DNA from 3 places in the Trichococcus sp. TS_SC_9 genome. Region 3 is predicted to be linked to each of the others. Evidence: riboswitches for the same ligand, from Rfam matches in the RefSeq annotation. Region 3 holds a riboswitch; each other region holds the start of a gene.
What was found. A riboswitch is a leader RNA that binds a small molecule or an ion and turns the genes downstream of it on or off. The one in region 3 is predicted to bind S-adenosylmethionine.

Region 1: it holds a riboswitch for S-adenosylmethionine, as region 3 does, so the genes downstream of both, metK (methionine adenosyltransferase) here and AC0J5I_RS09175 (aminotransferase class I/II-fold pyridoxal phosphate-dependent enzyme) in region 3, are expected to answer to the same signal.
Region 2: it holds a riboswitch for S-adenosylmethionine, as region 3 does, so the genes downstream of both, AC0J5I_RS06570 (hypothetical protein) here and AC0J5I_RS09175 (aminotransferase class I/II-fold pyridoxal phosphate-dependent enzyme) in region 3, are expected to answer to the same signal.

The regions. Positions count from the first base shown of each region.
Region 1 covers NZ_CM149591.1:2,242,296-2,248,370, reverse strand. Annotated here, with positions in the region: gene mnmL (tRNA modification radical SAM protein MnmL/YtqA) at 169-1,161, shown strand; gene mnmM (tRNA 5-(aminomethyl)-2-thiouridylate-methyltransferase MnmM) at 1,130-1,711, shown strand; gene metK (methionine adenosyltransferase) at 1,762-2,958, opposite strand; SMK box riboswitch at 2,956-3,031, opposite strand; gene AC0J5I_RS10830 (hypothetical protein) at 3,267-4,073, shown strand; tRNA gene AC0J5I_RS10825 (tRNA-Glu) at 4,165-4,236, opposite strand; tRNA gene AC0J5I_RS10820 (tRNA-Ile) at 4,253-4,326, opposite strand; tRNA gene AC0J5I_RS10815 (tRNA-Met) at 4,395-4,467, opposite strand; tRNA gene AC0J5I_RS10810 (tRNA-Glu) at 4,500-4,571, opposite strand; tRNA gene AC0J5I_RS10805 (tRNA-Ser) at 4,599-4,686, opposite strand; tRNA gene AC0J5I_RS10800 (tRNA-Ile) at 4,725-4,798, opposite strand; tRNA gene AC0J5I_RS10795 (tRNA-Gly) at 4,810-4,880, opposite strand; tRNA gene AC0J5I_RS10790 (tRNA-Asp) at 4,882-4,957, opposite strand; tRNA gene AC0J5I_RS10785 (tRNA-Met) at 4,980-5,052, opposite strand; tRNA gene AC0J5I_RS10780 (tRNA-Ser) at 5,082-5,171, opposite strand; tRNA gene AC0J5I_RS10775 (tRNA-Ile) at 5,192-5,265, opposite strand; tRNA gene AC0J5I_RS10770 (tRNA-Met) at 5,280-5,353, opposite strand; tRNA gene AC0J5I_RS10765 (tRNA-Ala) at 5,364-5,436, opposite strand; tRNA gene AC0J5I_RS10760 (tRNA-Pro) at 5,450-5,523, opposite strand; tRNA gene AC0J5I_RS10755 (tRNA-Arg) at 5,538-5,611, opposite strand; tRNA gene AC0J5I_RS10750 (tRNA-Leu) at 5,617-5,702, opposite strand; tRNA gene AC0J5I_RS10745 (tRNA-Gly) at 5,750-5,821, opposite strand; tRNA gene AC0J5I_RS10740 (tRNA-Thr) at 5,825-5,900, opposite strand; tRNA gene AC0J5I_RS10735 (tRNA-Leu) at 5,912-5,993, opposite strand; tRNA gene AC0J5I_RS10730 (tRNA-Lys) at 5,997-6,069, opposite strand; tRNA gene AC0J5I_RS10725 (tRNA-Val) at 6,075-6,075, opposite strand, start outside.
Region 2 covers NZ_CM149591.1:1,342,671-1,348,745, reverse strand. Annotated here, with positions in the region: gene AC0J5I_RS06595 (trimeric intracellular cation channel family protein) at 17-634, opposite strand; gene AC0J5I_RS06590 (amidohydrolase) at 781-1,983, opposite strand; gene AC0J5I_RS06585 (hypothetical protein) at 2,003-2,128, opposite strand; gene AC0J5I_RS06580 (NAD(P)-dependent alcohol dehydrogenase) at 2,235-3,275, opposite strand; gene AC0J5I_RS06575 (DUF488 domain-containing protein) at 3,656-4,018, opposite strand; gene AC0J5I_RS06570 (hypothetical protein) at 4,043-4,333, opposite strand; SAM riboswitch class I at 4,415-4,525, opposite strand; gene AC0J5I_RS06565 (hypothetical protein) at 4,755-4,991, shown strand; gene AC0J5I_RS06560 (DUF47 domain-containing protein) at 5,141-5,773, opposite strand; gene AC0J5I_RS06555 (inorganic phosphate transporter) at 5,786-6,075, opposite strand, start outside.
Region 3 covers NZ_CM149591.1:1,888,407-1,894,481, reverse strand. Annotated here, with positions in the region: gene speB (agmatinase) at 1-787, opposite strand, end outside; gene AC0J5I_RS09175 (aminotransferase class I/II-fold pyridoxal phosphate-dependent enzyme) at 836-2,377, opposite strand; SAM riboswitch class I at 2,464-2,598, opposite strand; gene AC0J5I_RS09170 (sodium/proline symporter) at 2,914-4,467, opposite strand; gene AC0J5I_RS09165 (DUF2812 domain-containing protein) at 4,632-5,135, opposite strand; gene AC0J5I_RS09160 (PadR family transcriptional regulator) at 5,119-5,442, opposite strand; gene AC0J5I_RS09155 (lysophospholipase) at 5,602-6,075, opposite strand, start outside.

The DNA of each region.
Region 1 (6,075 bases), 350 kb from region 3:
ATAACCATATTTAATATTTAACAATTGAAATAAAACTGTAACAATCCTTTCCATTGCTTAAAAGTAAGCCCTTTTCTTCTTTGGCCTATCATTAAATGTAACACACACGGTCAAATAGTCTACTGATAGGCCAAAAATCATGATAAAATGGATGGTGAGGTGAAAGTATTGACAAATCAATTTTTATACAGTGACACAAATAAACGTTACCATACATGGAATTACCATCTGCAACAACACTTTGGCGAAAAAATTTTCAAAGTCGCTATCGACGGCGGTTTTGATTGCCCGAACCGTGACGGCACTGTCGCACACGGCGGTTGCACCTTCTGCACTGTTTCCGGGTCCGGCGATTTTGCTCAAGACCGGATCGACCCGCTGCCTGTCCAATTGCGCAAAGGCATCGATATGATGCACAAAAAATGGCCGAATGTAAAGAGTTACATTGCCTATTTCCAGAACTTCACCAATACGCACGCTCCGGTGGATACTCTGCGCCATCGTTATGAGCAAGTTGTCAATGAGGAAGGCGTGGTCGGTATCATGATCGCGACACGTCCAGATTGCCTGCCGCCGGAAACGATCGCATATTTGGCGGAACTGAACAAGCGTTACTATATTTGGGTGGAATTGGGACTCCAGACCATCCATGAAGAAACAAGCAAAATCATCAACCGTGCACATTCTTATGACACCTATTTGAAAGCAGTCGAAGAACTTCGTGCGCATAATATCCCAGTATGCACCCATCTCATCAATGGGCTTCCTGGAGAAACCCATGATATGATGATGGAAAGCGTCAACCGTGTCATGCTGGATTCGGATATCCAAGGCATCAAGATTCATTTGCTTCATTTGATGAAAAATACCAAAATGCTTCGGGATTATCATCAAGGCAGGCTAAGGTTATTGGAGAAAGACGAATATGTTGAACTCGTATGCAATCAACTGGAAGTCATTCCGCAAGAAATCGTCATCCACCGCATCACAGGTGACGCACCGCGAGACACCCTTGTCGGTCCGATGTGGAGCCTCAAAAAGTGGGAAGTGCTGAACGCAATCGACCATGAACTGGAACGTCGCAATACCTATCAAGGAATCTACAATATCAGGAATAAGGGTGAGGAACATGTTGTTGTCCGCAGTGGACTTCAGTCATAAACTACTTAAAGAAACAGTCAGTAAGGGAGATCTCGTCATCGATGCCACTGTCGGAAACGGTAGTGACACGGTCCTCTTGGCTACGTTGGTCGGAGCGGCAGGAAAAGTGATCGGTTTTGACATCCAGGAACAAGCCATCGAAAACACGAAACAAAAGCTATTGTTGGCTGGCTTGATAGATCAGGTCACCCTGCTTCACCAAGGACACGAAACACTCGCGGATGTTTTGGACGATCATGCTGATGTCGGCGGTGCCATCTTCAACTTGGGCTACCTGCATGGAGCCGACAAAACTGTCATCACCCGAAAGGATACGACCATCACGGCGGTCAGCGCTTTGCTGCCTAGGCTGCGGATCGGCAGCTACATCCTTTTGGTCGTATACAGTGGGCATCCGGGCGGCATGGAGGAGAAAAAGGCTCTGCTCCATTACATCAGCGGTTTGAATCAAGCATCATTCAAGGTCCTGTACTACGGCTTCATCAATCAGATCAATGAGCCCCCGATTTTGATTGCCATCGAGAAAAAGAAAACGCCGTATATGAAATAGAAATAAGCACAAAAAAACTGCAAACGAGTTGCAGTTTTTTGTGCTTATTATTATTTGCCAGCTTGGACATATGAAAGCAAAGCTTCAGTTTTGTCCGTCTTCTCCCAAGTGAAGTCAGCATCGGCACGGCCGAAATGCCCGTACGCTGCTGTCTTTTTGAAGATTGGACGACGCAGATCCAACATTTGGATGATACCCGCTGGTGTCAAATTGAAGTTTTTGCGTACAGCTTCAATCAAAGTAGCTTCTGGATATTCGCTTGTACCGAACGTGTCGATCGCAATCGATACGGGTTCAGCAACGCCGATCGCATATGCCAATTGGATTTCGCATTTTGTAGCTAACCCAGCCGCAACAATGTTCTTAGCGATGTAACGGGCCGCATAACTTGCGGAACGGTCAACTTTTGTAGCATCCTTACCTGAGAAAGCTCCGCCACCATGACGCGCATACCCACCGTAAGTATCAACAATGATTTTTCTTCCAGTCAAACCGGAATCACCTTTAGGTCCGCCGATAACGAAGCGTCCTGTAGGATTGATGAAGTATTTAGTGTCAGCATCCAATAATGAATCATCGATGACCGCATGGATGACATGCTCCAAAATATCTTTTTTCAATTGTTCCAACGTGACATTTTCATCATGTTGCGTGCTCAAAACGATTGTATCCACACGTTTCGGTTTGCCGTTCTCATCGTATTCCACGGTAACTTGCGTTTTCCCGTCCGGTCTTAAGTATTCCAAAGTACCGTCTTTGCGGACTTCAGATAGACGTTTCGCTAGCTTATGACTAAGCGAGATAGGTAAAGGCATCAATTCTTCCGTTTCGTTGATCGCAAAACCGAACATTAAACCTTGGTCTCCTGCCCCGATTTCATTGTAATCCGTAGTCACTAGCTCTCTGCGTTCCAATGATTCGTTGACGCCGATTGCGATATCGTCGGATTGTTCGTCCAAAGATACCATTACAGCCAAATTATCCGCATCAAAACCAAATTTACCACGTGTATAACCAATTTCAGTTACAGTATCGCGGACAATCTGTTGGATGTTTACGTATGCGCTTGTCGTGATTTCACCAAAGACAACTACCAATCCTGTTGTGACAATCGTTTCGCAAGCAACACGCGCATATGGATCAGCAGCCAACAGTGTATCCAAAATTGCATCGCTGATCTGATCAGCGATTTTATCCGGATGACCTTCCGTTACTGACTCTGAAGTAAATAATCTTTTTTCTACCATTTTTCATTCCCCCATTTTTTGGTTACAAGGCGTCTTCACATATTGTGAATCCTATCGGGATATTGCAATTAGCCTCTGAAAAGCAACATACCTAATATACGCTATCATCATCAAAAAAGCAACAAAAAATAAGAGAATTTCATTTTTCTGCCATGGATCGTGCGCGCAAAAATACGCAGCGAAACTTTTTTGGGCGCTTATGACTCTTAAGTAGCTTGACATCACAATGACGTTAACCTATGATGAATTTGCGCAATATGTATGAGATGATACACTAACTGTACCCATTAATGAAGAAGGAAGAGATTATGCATACAATCAAGAGACAATTCATGCACCTGATGAACCACACCTTTTTGGCGATGCTGACAGCCCCTTTGACGCTGCTTCTTTTCGGAGCATGGAGAGGAATGACATTCAACGGACCCAACTATCTGCTGCTTTTCATGCTTTATCTATTTCTGATGTTAACCCATGCCCTCGAACGGCTCCTTTCAAAGAGTGAACAAGCCGGCACCAAACCTCCCTATAGAATGATACTGTTTTTCGTGATCCTTTCGATCGGATCTTTGACCATCATTTTCTCTTTATCGAATGTGTTCCTGGCTGCCCTTCTTTTGCTGTATTTTGTTTACTCGATCTTACAATTTTATCCGTACAGTATGACAAACACTTTTTACGAGATACTGCTGAGACCGTTCTTTAAAATATTGATTCTCTCATCTGTATCCTTTTTTTCGCAAGCAAACTTTATCCCACTTCAGCTGCAATACGAATTGCTTCCGTTGATCCTGTTCCATATCTTTTGTTTGATACAGATTCAAATCAAAAATACCACAGGCAGCGATCGCCCAATGACTTATTATCAACAACTGCTTCTGAAGCACTCAAAATTTCTGAAAATGACTTCCTTCATGCTAGCCTATGCCACAGCAATCTTTCAAATATTTAATCTCAGCAGCTCGCTATGGGCCATCAGCTTATTCGGATTGTCCACACTACTGGTCTTTCCTTTATTCAAAAAAAGATTTCAAGCCGCCCTCAGAATTGAACATTATCTGTCCAACTACAGTTTTCTTTTCACGCTGGGTTATTCCATACTATTCTTGGTCTAACAGAAACAGGCAGCTGCACCAGTCGAATTGACGGGTGTAGCTGCCTGTTTACGTGTAAGAAAAAAGCACTCAAAAGAGTGCTTTGCAATGATGATCCGTACGGGAATCGAACCCGTGTTACCGCCGTGAAAGGGCGGTGTCTTAACCGCTTGACCAACGGACCATAAAGATAGTACAAATGGGCCTAAATGGACTCGAACCATCGACCTCACGCTTATCAGGCGTGCGCTCTAACCAGCTGAGCTATAGGCCCTTCAAAAGCGCATGACGCGAATCGGATTCGCGATAGTAGATCCTTCATTCAACTGAAATAAGAATCAATTGCGGGGACAGGACTTGAACCTGTGACCTCCGGGTTATGAGCCCGGCGAGCTGCCAACTGCTCCACCCCGCGATAATTTTATTATGACCTAAAGGTCATGACAATGATCCGTACGGGAATCGAACCCGTGTTACCGCCGTGAAAGGGCGGTGTCTTAACCGCTTGACCAACGGACCAATCTTTTATTCTTTGCGATAAAGCTACGGAGAAGGAGGGATTTGAACCCTCGCGCCGCGTTAACGACCTACACCCTTAGCAGGGGCGCCTCTTCAGCCACTTGAGTACTTCCCCATAACAAGAAATTTCTGTTAATATTGTTGCTTTATCAATGGGCCTAAATGGACTCGAACCATCGACCTCACGCTTATCAGGCGTGCGCTCTAACCAGCTGAGCTATAGGCCCTTCTTTAAAAAAGCGGGTGAGGAGAATCGAACTCCCGACATCAGCTTGGAAGGCTGGGGTTTTACCACTAAACTACACCCGCATGGCGGCTCCGACGGGATTTGAACCCGCGATCTCCTGCGTGACAGGCAGGCATGTTGACCCCTACACCACGGAACCATGCGTTAAAAAAAGAAAACAATTGCGGGGACAGGACTTGAACCTGTGACCTCCGGGTTATGAGCCCGGCGAGCTGCCAACTGCTCCACCCCGCGATAATAATACAATGGCCTGAGGCCACTAAAGGAGGATAAGGGATTCGAACCCTTGCGCGCTTTTACACGCCTGACGGTTTTCAAGACCGTTCCCTTCAGCCGGACTTGGGTAATCCTCCATAAGCTGATAATTTTTTCATGGACCTTGCAGGACTCGAACCTGCGACCGGACGGTTATGAGCCGTCTGCTCTAACCAACTGAGCTAAAGGTCCGAAGCAAGGTATAATAGCGGCGAAGGGGGTCGAACCCATGACCTTCCGGGTATGAACCGGATGCTCTAGCCATCTGAGCTACACCGCCAAAAAAAAAATGGAGCCTAGCGGGATCGAACCGCTGACCTCCTGCGTGCAAGGCAGGCGCTCTCCCAGCTGAGCTAAGGCCCCATAATTTCAGTGATCGGGAAGACAGGATTCGAACCTGCGACCCCTTGGTCCCAAACCAAGTGCTCTACCAAGCTGAGCTACTTCCCGTTGTATTCTATTAATGCACCCAACAGGAGTCGAACCTGTAACCGCTTGATTCGTAGTCAAGTACTCTATCCAATTGAGCTATGGGTGCCTAAATGCCGAGAATCGGAATCGAACCGATACGGTGATCACTCACCGCAGGATTTTAAGTCCTGTGCGTCTGCCAGTTCCGCCACCCCGGCATGTTACTTTTTGTTGCAATCATAAGGTCTGGCATAGTCCTTATGAAAGCGGAAGACGGGGTTCGAACCCGCGACCCCCACCTTGGCAAGGTGATGTTCTACCACTGAACTACTTCCGCGAATGGTGCCGGCTAAAGGATTCGAACCCTCGACCCTCTGATTACAAATCAGATGCTCTACCAACTGAGCTAAGCCGGCGTATTAAATTATGCGGGTGGAGGGACTTGAACCCCCACGCCTTGCGGCGCTAGATCCTAAATCTAGTGCGTCTGCCAATTCCGCCACACCCGCAAATGAGTTATGCAGGGCTCGAACCTGCGACCCTCTGATTAAAAGTCAGATGCTCTACCAACTGAGCTAATAACTCATGAAT
Region 2 (6,075 bases), 550 kb from region 3:
CCTCCGATGTATCGAACTATTCAAGGGTGACTTTCCCTACCTTCAGCAGGTGCACGTCTTTCTCCATGCAGTAGAGCCTAATTAAAGTCGTTGCCAAAAAGCAGCTGTACAACGCCATTTGGCTTCCGGCCAAGCGGAACACTATAATGTACAGGATGGCTCCCAGAATGGAAGCCAAAGCGTACACCTCTTTGCGGAATATATAAGGAATCTCCCGGGCGAACACATCACGGATGAGTCCTCCACCGGTTCCGGTCAGAACAGCCAACGTAACAACAACGTACCACTGATGGAATCCCATTCGCACCGCCACTTCCGCTCCGATGGCGGTGAATGCCCCGAGCCCGATTGCATCAAAGAACTGGAGCTTCTTCGCCAACTTGTTGATGTGCGTATAGAAAAGGATGACGAAGCCAGCGGAAAGCAGGCTGATAAGTGCATAGAGCGGGTTTTCCAACGATGCCGGCAACGGACGATCAATCAGCAGATCCCTGACGATCCCTCCGCCCACCGAAGTCGTGATCGCAAATATCCCGATGCCGTAATAATCAAGATCCTTCTCGATTGCAGTCAAGGCCCCTGACATCGCAAAGGCAATCGTGCCGATAATTTCCACAATTGAAATAAATTCCACTGTATTGTTCCCCCCTGATGATAGTTTTCTGAAAGATTGCGTTTCGAAAAGAGTATAACGCAAAAGAATGCAAAATCGCCATAATCTTTGCATTCTTTTCATACTATTTTTTGGTCAGTTTGCACAAACCTATTCCGTAACGCCCTCTATTCCTCACTGTTCCCTTTCAGATACTCAATCACCACTGTCCCCATCGTTTCGGCCGCAATCAGCATGCTGTCCTCTTTGATCCGGAATTTCGGATGATGATGCGGATAAGCCTCGCCCTCTTCCGGAGCCGCCCCTACATAGAGGAAGACGCTCGGACGTTCCTTCGCATAATAAGCGAAATCTTCTGAAGGCGGCTGCGCCTCGCAGCGTTCCACGGCCTCTACTCCAGGCAATTTTGTAGCCTGCAGAGCTTCAGCTGCGAATGACGTCATTTCCGGATCATTGTACAGCACCGGATAGTCGTTTTCGTAGTCCAGTTCATAGGTCACATCGAACATGGCTGAGATGCCGTCCAGCTTCGCGCGGATTTCCTTTTCGATCAGCGTGCGTGTCACTTCGGACATCGAGCGCACATCGCCCTCCAGAACGACCGAATCTTTGATGACGTTGAACGAGCCTTTGCCGTCAAAACTGCCGATCGTGATCGATCCGACATCGAATGGATTCAAACGGCGGCTGACGATGGATTGCACAGCCACAACAAAATAGCTGGCCGCCACGATGGCATCGTTGGCATTATGCGGCGATGACCCGTGCCCTCCGACGCCTTGGATCTTCACGCGGAAATTGGCGCGGCCGGTCTGAACGTTGCCTTCACGGTAGAACACTTTTCCACTGTCCATCTGCGACATCACATGGATGCCGAATACCGTGTCGACGCCTTCCAAAGCGCCGTCCTTGATCATGCCGATCGCTCCGCCCGGCGGAACTTCCTCGGCGGGCTGATGCAGCACAACTATCTTTCCTTCGAGTTGTTCCTTCATTTCTATTAATGTTTCGGCAAGGATCAGCATGTAAGCTGTATGCGCGTCATGTCCGCAGGCGTGCATGACGCCCGGTGTTTTTGAGGCATACGGCAAGCCTGTTTCCTCTTGGATCGGCAACGCATCGAAGTCCGCTCGGATGGCGACTGTTTTTCCCGGTTTGCCGCTGTCGATGGACACGACGATTCCCAGTCCGCCGACATGGGTGCGGATGTCGCACTCTTTTCCTGCATAGAAGGCTTCGATATAATCGGCCGTGTTTTCCTCCTGGAAAGACAATTCCGGATGGGCATGCAAGTAGCGATAAATTTCGATCATGCGCCCTTGCTTCTCGGCTAACTTGCTGAATAATTGCTTTTTGGTCGCTTCATTCATTTTGATTGCTCCCTTATCCTTATTGTTTTTCCTGTTCCAAATCCGTCTGCATCTCGTCTTCCTGCCCTAGCTTGTGCAGGTTTCTGCCGGAACGACAGTCCTTTCTTCCATTATCCGCCACATGTCCGTTCTGCACAACAATCATTTTCCGACAAATCTTTGAACGGAGCGGTTCCGGTTACGCAACAAAAAAAGCCCCCGAAACAAAATATCGCCCGGGGTAGCTTATCTGTTTATTAAATTGATAATTCTCAGATTGTGCTGGTGTCGATTACGAAACGGTATCTGACATCAGAAGCCAGTACGCGTTCATAAGCCTCATCAATCTGCTCAGCGGAAATGACTTCGATATTCGGAACGATGCCGTGTTCGGCACAGAAATCCAGCATTTCCTGCGTTTCGCGGATGCCACCGATCATGGAACCGGCGAAGGAACGGCGGTGACCGATCAAGGACATCACATTCAATGACAGCGGTTCTCCGGGAGCCCCGACGTTCACCAGCGTGCCATCGAGCTTCAACAAGCCCAGGTAAGCATCCAGGTTGATAACGGCGCTCACCGTATTGATGATCAGGTCAAAAGTGCCGGCCAATTCCTTGAATGTCTCTGGATCCTTGGTTGCGTAATAATGCTGCGCCCCGAACTTCAGGCCGTCTTCTTTTTTGCTCAGCGTTTGCGACAGGACAGTCACTTCGGCCCCCATCGCATGCGCGATTTTGACGCCCATGTGCCCCAATCCGCCCAGTCCGATCACAGCGACTTTCTTGCCGGGGCCGGCCTGCCAGCGGTTCAATGGCGAGTAGGTGGTGATGCCGGCACACAACAGCGGTGCTGCGGCATCTAGTCCAATATTGTCCGGAATCCGCACAACGAAATCTTCAGTCACGACGATATGCGTCGAGTAGCCGCCCTGTGTCGGTTCGCCGTATTTATCGACTCCTGCGTAGGTCGGGACATTGCCTTTGAGGCAGTACTGCTCCTCGCCGCGCAAACAATTTTCGCATTCTCTGCAGGAATCGACCATGCAGCCGACACCGACGCGATCCCCGATTTGATGCTTCGTCACACCAGATCCGACCGCTGTGACCAATCCCGCAATTTCATGCCCAGGCACGAGCGGATAGTGCACATGTCCCCATTCGCCATGGGCTGTATGGATATCCGAATGGCAGATACCCGCAAATTTGATTTCGATCAGAACGTCTTGTTCATCCAATTCTCGTCTCTTTATTTCAGCAAATCGGAACGGTTCGTCCGGACCGTCGACCGCTCTTGCTCTCGCTAGTACCATCTATTTTTCCTCCATTATACTTCTGTATTCAAAAGCGGCGTTCTCGCTCTTGTAGAAAAAGCATACACCTTGAAGTTAAGGTTAAGTCAAGCGATAACCGATTGTAAGCTCGAACTACTTCGCGAGCGCATTAGGCAATCATCTGGAAGATTGCTGCCTTGTGCGGATCAATTTCCCATTTTTATCCCCATACTTTTGTTGATCCGGAACTTTCCGAAAAGGAACTGCAAATCAAATTGATTTTCAAAGGTGACGATGATTATTACCGCGTGGTCTTGCAACAAAAATAATCATAGAAATGAAAAGACGCCCATTTAAGGGCGTCTTTTTTGATATCCGGCTGCGATAGTGCCTCCACTTCCCTAAATACAAACAAGCGCCTATTTCCGCTGCTTCTCCAAAAAATCCCGTAGCACGACGACATGATTGATTTCCGGATCCCGCGCGGCATAAACTAATGTGACGTCGCTCGCTTCCAAATGTTTCAGGGTCTCCGCCACTGCAACCGAGGTCTTCGGGTTCGTCAACAGTTCCTCTTCATATCTTTCTTTGAAGGCGGCGAATTTATCAGGATCGTGATCAAACCATTTGCGCAGATCCGGCGAAGGCGCGATGTCCTTCAACCACGCATCCAGTTGTGCGGCCTCCTTCTTGACGCCCCGCGGCCACAACCGGTCGACCAGAATCCGAACGCCGTCCGCTTCTGCCGGGTATTCGTAGATGCGCTTCATCTTCAGTTCCATGTCCATTCTCCTCCTATTGCTTCTTTAAAACTGGGCCACCAGTTCCATCCTCTTATCCACTTGCGCCCGCTCCAGATAAAGGCGTTGCTGCAACTTGGCGATTTCTCCCTCAAGCCGATGCACTTCCGCTACTTTGGCCAGCAGTTCTGTTTGATAGTTCTCCTTACCCATCTCAAGCGCTTCTGCAACGGCAGCCTTTTGCTGTTTGTACTGATGATGCAGCATGGCTTCGCTTTGACTTTTCGGGCCGCCTGCCGCTTCCATTCTTTCGCAGCTTCTTTCGTAGCGTTCGAATTGTTCTTTTGTCATTGTCATCGTCTTTCCCTCCAGATTGTTTTTTTTGAAAACAAAAAACCCTTCTTATAACAAGAAGAGTCGGGAATGTCGCTTTACTCTTCTTTATCTCTCAGATTGCTCTGCAGGATTTAGCACCGTGCTGCCGCGTTCATGCGTTGGTCGGTTGCTGAGATGTCATCGGGCCAGTCCCTCGATCTCTCGTGATAAAGAAGTTATTTAGTTTTCGTATATATTATTTCATACCGTTGCGCAAAATTCAACTAATCGCCAATTCATTTATTTGTTTTCCTCATCTACATCTGTTCTACACACTTCCTTAGTATACTAAAGAAGGATCAAGCGATCCCGCGTTGCTGATCATTTCTTTTGTCCGATCAACAATACGGAAACAATCTCGTAAAACATAGCCAGTTTATACATAGGAAGGACGAACTTACCCATGAAGAAAAAATATTTGATGATTGGCCTGATTTCTTTTACAGCATTGACCACCTTCGCTGTCGCAACTCCCGTAGAAGCAGCGATGATGGATACAGTGACATATGAAAATCACGGTCAGTATGTACGTAGCCATGCCACTCATCTTCGTCATCACACAGAAAACGATCATCAGATGAACGGCGTAAGCATGCATGCCAGAGACAGAGATGAAAATCTTAGTTGTCTCGCTGAATAACTGACTCTAGCCTATACTAAATGGTTTCGTTCATCCGGCAACGAATCTTAGTTGATGGACAGTTTTGAACAACTTATTATTGCCAAAAAAATCCCCACAAGTCAGAATTTTTCTGACTTGTGGGGATTTTTTGTTTTACAGCTCCCAGCCTACGCATATTTCAATGCGATCTCTTCCACGAATTTGGTCACGTCCTTGAAGGCGTCACAGCAATCCTCCAGCGATTTATAGATTTTGCTCAGGATGACGATGCTGACAGCGTCCACGTCGCTCCGATAGAGATCACGCATCGTTTGGATGTAAAGCAGATCGCCTTCCTTCTCACAGGCATTGATCCGATCGATGACTGTGTGGATCTCTTTTTGCGATTTCTTATAGGTTTTCAAAAGCCGCACCGCTGTATGCAATTCCTCGGCTGATTTTTCCACCAGATTCAGGAATTGGTTGATTTCCGGGGTAATGTGTTGCGGTTGATAGATCTCCATGTGGATCATGACATCCTCAATCATGTCGATGGCATGGTCCAGACTGGTGACCAGTGCAATCACATCCTGCCGATCGAAAGGCGGCAACAGATCATTGTACATATAGCGCATCAGCTTGTATTTCTCCAGATCGGCATTGTGTTCGATCTCATGCATCTCATCTAATTTTTGGCTGAGATCAGCGACCGGATACTCCGCCAACACCTGCTTCAAGAACTTCGCCGATTGGACACCCCATTCGGCAAGCTTGATGAATTCATCGAAATAATCCAACTTTTCCGTCTTCTTTTTGAACATAATCGGCGCCCCCTAGAATATCCGAATGAACAGCTTTGCCATCAAATAACCGACAAGGCCGCAGCCTGGAAATGTCAACACCCACGTAAAAACCATTTCCTTGACCGTCAGCCAGTTTACGCTCGACAGATGCCTGCCGGCGCCCACGCCCATGATGGCCGTTGTCTTCGTGTGGGTCGTGCTCACCGGCAGACCCAAGAGAGAGGCTGTCAGGAGGCTCACAGCACCGGCAAAATCAGCGCTGAAGCCTTGATAGGTCTCCAGCTTCACCAGGTTGACCCCTACCGTCTTGATGATTTTTC
Region 3 (6,075 bases):
CGTATTGCGGAGAAAGCTCAACGACGTCGGCTGCAACGATCTGATTCAATTCCTGCAGCACAGCGATACCCGCCAACAATTCTTTGTAGGTGATGCCGCCTGGCTCAGGTGTGCCGGTTCCCGGGAAAGTTCCTGGGTCCAAAACGTCCAGATCAATCGTCACATAAACGGGAACATCCTTCAATTGCTGTACAATCTGCGGCAGCGTTTCGATGGTGAATTTTTCCATATAAGTATGCTCTTTCGCCCATTCGAATTCTTCCTTCAAACCGGAACGGATACCGAATTGGAAAATGCGGCCGTCTCCCAAAAAGTCGAAGCAGCGGCGGATGACCGAGGCATGCGACAGCGGTTCTCCCATATAGTCTTCACGCAGATCTGTGTGGGCATCGATATGGATGACATGCAGATTTGGGTATTTCTCATAGGCAGCTTCGATAGTAGGCAAGCTAACGAGATGCTCGCCGCCGACCATCAGAAATTTCTTGCCGCTGTCCAGTACTTCTTTTGTATAGGTTGAGATATCGCTCAATACACGCTCTGTGTTGCCAAAAGGCAGATCCAGATCTCCGCCATCATGGATGGCCTCTTCTTCAAGATCACGATCCAAATAAGGGGAATAACTTTCCAAGCCGAATGAATCTTGGCGGATCGCTTGCATCGCAAAGCGCGTGCCTGGCCTGAAACTGGTTGTTCCGTCGAATGGAATCCCGAATAATACGGTAGATGCTTCTTCAAATGAAGATTCGCAGCCGATAAAGGTCTGGATGTTCATGTTATTTTTCACTTTCTGCCGTCCTCCAACTGTATGCTATTTGATTGTTGTTTCGATTGCTTAATCTTTCAGAACTTTGATCTGATGAGGCATTTTTTCCTCAGTCAAGACATTGCCTAATGTTTCATTGTAGTAGTGGTAATGCTGAACGACTGCCTCAGAAATCACTTCACCAGGGATGATCAACGGAATTCCTGGTGGATAGATCATGATTGAATCGGCACTGATGCGTCCGATTGCGTCGTCGATGCTGACCACTTCATTATCGGCATAGAACGCGTCGCGCGGGCTGCAGGCCAATTTGTTGATGCTGCAAGTCATCACGTGCGCATCGAAATGTTGGCTTGCTTTTTTGTAGCGTCTGCGTACATCCATCAAGGCATCAACCAGTCTCCCGATTGTTTCGCGTGTGTCGGCTGTGCTGATAACTGCCATCACGACATAGCCTTCAGCCAGCTCCAATTGGATGCCATATTCTTCCTTCATGATCGTGTAGACTTCGAAGCCGGTCAGGCCGATATCATTGACTCGGATCACTAATTTAGTCCAGTCATAAGTCTGGTAGAATTTATCTTTGATGTAGTCGGATTTCAAAACTTCATAGTCGCCGAATGCTTCGATTGCTTCAATCGCTTCGCTGACGATCGGGCGCAGTTTTTTGTAGCGGTCTTTGCCGTACATCGCCAATTCGCTGCGTGCAGCATCGATAGAGCTCATCAACAAGTAATTCGCGCTGGTCGATTGCAGCATGTTCAGCACTTTTTGTAATTTTGTAGCAGAAATGCGATCCCCTTGCATCACCATCAAGGAACTTTGCGTCAAGGATCCGCCGGTTTTATGCATAGAATAAGTCACCGCATCGGCTCCAGCTTTCATCGGATCCTTCATTTTTCCGGGCATGAACGGCAAATGCGCTCCGTGCGCACTGTCAACAATGACCACAACACCGCGTTCATGCGCGATATCACAGATTGTTTCCAAATCGTTCAAAGATCCGAAATAAGTCGGATAAGTGACCAAAAGAGCTTTCGCTTTAGGATTTTCATCCAATCCTTGGATGATGCGTTCCACGGAGATTCCGTGAGAAATTCCGAAGGCCAAATCCATTTCGGGCTGGATGAAGATTGGCTTTGCGCCGCTCAGGATCAACCCGTTCATCACTGATTTATGGCAGTTGCGGGGAACCAAAATTGTATCGTTCGGTCCCACAACGCTCATGATCATCGCTTGAATTCCTACAGTCGTACCGTTCACCAAGAAAAAGGCCTGATCGGCATTGTATGCTTTTGCAGCCAATTCCTGTGCTTCTTTTATGACGGATTGCGGATGGCTCAACAAGTCCAATTCTTTCATGGAGTTGACATCCATCTGCATCGTCATATCACCGACTGCCATTTTAAATGGTGTCATCTGCGCACCCATTTTATGTCCAGGGACATCGAAAGGCGTAACGTCCTGTTTCGCATATTTAACAAGCGCTTCGAAAAGCGGCATTTTGATATGTGTAATATTTTTTGCTTTAACGTTAGAAATTTGGTAAGTAATTTTGTCAGAATGACCATCCAAATAAGTGTCTGAATTGAATAAAACCTTTTCAGCCAAATAGATTTCCCCCTTTGATATAAAAAATGGGCATAAAAAAAGCTCTCCAACCAAAGGAAAGCTTCGATATCTATCAGCTGCTTTTCCTCTTATTGCTCATAGGACTTGGATAATCCTACGCTCAGGTTGGGCACCCAATATCAATCTGTACTGAAAAAAATTAGATTGATTGGTTTGCCACCGTATCTTCGACCCCTCGTCTCAACGGCTATTAATAAGAGATATTCAATTTATGCAAGCTAAATTCTATACAAATATGCTGCATATGTCAATGATTTTGGATAGAAAACTATATTTTTTTTCAAATGATTTTTCCGAACGATTCTTAAACAGTTGTTCCGCAACATTCATGAATCACAGTGAACGCCCTCGTATTCCGAAAAAGTTGTATTCGCCTTTCATCTTTCCCTGCTCAGGTCAGAAGATCCTCACCGGAGATGCAGGTCTTGATATCAAATCTTACTTGCACACCCCGCACTACGCCATAAAAAAACACAACCCATGATAAAGGATTGTGTTTTTTATGCGCACTATTTTTAAGCTTTCGACTGGCTTTTCACCATTTCGAATTCCTCTTCCATCGCAGCGGATGGTTTTTCCCCAATCAAGGAGAACATCACTATCGCCACACAAGAAAGGATGAATGCCGGCAACAGTTCGTAGATGCCGAACACGCCGCCGATCGGTTTGATCAAAAGTTTCCAGATGAAAACAGCGATTCCGCCTGTCAACATGCCAGCAATGGCACCTTGACGCGTGGTTTTTTTCCAGAATAAGGAGAACAGCATCAACGGTCCGAATGTCGCACCGAAGCCCGCCCAGGCGAAGGATACGATCGTGAAGATGACGGAGTTCTCATCCAAAGCGATGATGATTCCTAGGATCGCCAAAACAATCAAAATCATCCGCGTCATTGCCATGATTTGCTGATCGGAGGCATCCTTGCGCAAAACACCTTTGTAGATGTTTTTCGAGAAAGCACTTGCGGCAATCAGCAGATACGAATCCGCGGAACTGATCGTCGCCGCCAAAATACCTGACATGACGATTCCGGCCAAAAGAGGCGGGAACAATAACGTCGCCATCTCGATGAAGATCGTTTCTGAAGTGGAAGCAGTCGTCAACGCCATCGGGAACATCGAACGTCCGATCAGACCGATCAGGACGGCAGCGCCCAATGAAAGAGTCGCCCAAATAATCCCGATCCGGCGTGATTGCTTGATATCATCAGCCGAACGGATCGCCATAAAGCGCAACAGCACTTGCGGCATACCGAAGTATCCAAGGCCCCAAGCCATGCTGGACGCAATTGTGATCAGTCCGTATTTGCCTGCAGGTCCAAAGGCAGCCATCGCGCCATCAGCTTGTTGCACACCATCAACCAATGTCGGTGTTGCGATTCCGAAGAAATCCAAAAATCCTGGGATGCCTTTCAGGTTATCGATGACCGCTCCGGGACCACCGGCATGCACGACACCTCCGACCAAAACAACAGCCAACGCCGCAATCATGATGATGCCCTGCATAAAGTCGGAAACACTCTCAGCCAAAAATCCGCCGATGAACGTGTAGAACACGACGAACACCGCTCCGGCGATCATCACCGGGATGTAAGGCACTTCGAACAAAGTTGCGAAGAGTTTCCCTACCGTCACAAAACAGCTGGCTGCATAGACGGAAAAGAAAACGAAGATGAACGTGGAAGATACTGTCAAAATGACGCGCTTATCCTCATGGAATCGATTGCTGAAGAATTCCGGCAACGTGATTGCTTCCGCGGATTCAGAATAATGACGCAACCGCTTCGAGACGATGATCCAGTTCAAAGATGTCCCCAATGCCAAGCCGATCGCTGTCCAGAATGCGTCCGACAGCCCTGACCAATAAGCCACGCCGGGAAGGCCCATCAGGAGCCAACCGCTCATGTCCGAGGCGCCCGCACTGATTGCAGCAACCCAAGGACCCAGACTGCGTCCGCCCAAGAAGAAATTATCGGAGCTTTCGTTTGATCGCTTGTAGTAATAAAAACCGATACCTATGATGATCGACATGTAGCCAGCCATCGCCATAAAAATTAATGCTTTATCCATAAGTTACCTCCAAAATAAATAATGACATGTTTCATCATTTTAATTTAATTAAAATCTAATGAATTCACTACGCCATCATAGCATAAGACTAAAATTGTAAGCAACCTTATTTTCAGGATAAGCAGTGACATTACTTTTATAGCGAAAATAACTATTGATTAACTCTATTTTTCCAGTTCGGTTATTTTCTTTGTGCATGTCCTGGCTTGCTTCAGGAAAACAAAGGCAATCAATGTCAAAAGCATAGACATCAATAGGAGCATCGGCTCCTTTGTTTGGATTGCATTGTACCACTGCGGGATGGAAAGCAGGAATTCTACAATGGCCACGCGTACAAATATCGTCCGGATGCGTCTGAATTGTTTGATCTGGCTTTCCGGATCGGTGTAGAGTTCAAAGCTACCTTTCTTCCGGAAGATTGCCCAGATGCCCCACGTCTGCACGAGTTCCCCACCGGAGTCACGTATCAGATCATACAGTTCATTGCGTTGTTCGACCGTCTTATCGCTGATGAGATCGACACGATAGGTATATTCCCCCAGCTGGCATTTTTCAAAAGTATACAATCCCAAGAAAAAACGTTTCATGGCGTAGCCTTTTGCGGACATGTCATTCAGGAATGTTTCTTCCTTGTCTTTATCGTAGTAGAGCCTAAATTTTTTCATCATTTTCCATCGCCTTTCTGCCGTTTTTGAGAAGTTCGCCCAGTCTGGCGATTTCCTCATTTAGAACTTCTTTTCCGAGTGTCGTGATCAGATATTCCTTCTTTTTGCGGGACTGATCATCCTGACTATGTAGCATGATCCATTTTTTCTCCAAAAGCGTGTTCAGTGCGCCATAAAGCGTACCTGCTCCCAGAGCGACCCTGCCCTTCGTCCGCTCTTCCACCTGTTGCATGATACCGTAACCGTGGTTCGGCTGCAGCAAAGAAAGCAGAATATAAAACATCGATTCCGTAAGCGGTGCTCCCATCATATACCTCCTCTTCCGATACGTCGGGTATCGCTATATATAATATATCGCCTCCCGATGTATTTGTCAATAGAGAACCTACAAACACTTGTCTAACAAAAAAGCTTACCTGATTTCTCCAATTCCGGAAAAATCAGGTAAGCTCCATTAATTTTGTAATTATCAAACGGTCTCCACAAGAGCAGCAATCCACTCGATAACGTCCTGCGTTACTGCATCTTTGTTCGTCTCATTGAGCAGTTCATGACGGGCACCCTCATATAGTTTGTAGCTCACATTCTGAAGGCCAACTTGTTGATAAGCCTTGCATGTCTGGAGGATGCCTTTTCCGGCCTTGCCCCCGACCGGGTCAGCGGTGCCTGAAATGAAATGCAGCGGCAGGTCCTTCGGTGTCGACTGGATATTCGCAGAATCGTTTATGGCCAACAATCCGCTGAAGAAATCATGGAAATAGCCAGCTGAACCGATTTTTCCTCGCAACGGATCCGCCAAGAACCTATCCACTTCTGCCCCGTCACGGCTGAGCCAGTCCAAATCCGTCCGGGCGGGCTTGAAACCCCGGTTGAAGTTCTGGAAGACCAGCTTGTCCAGCAATAGGCTTGGGTATGCTCTTCCATTTCTTTTGATTTCCGAAGC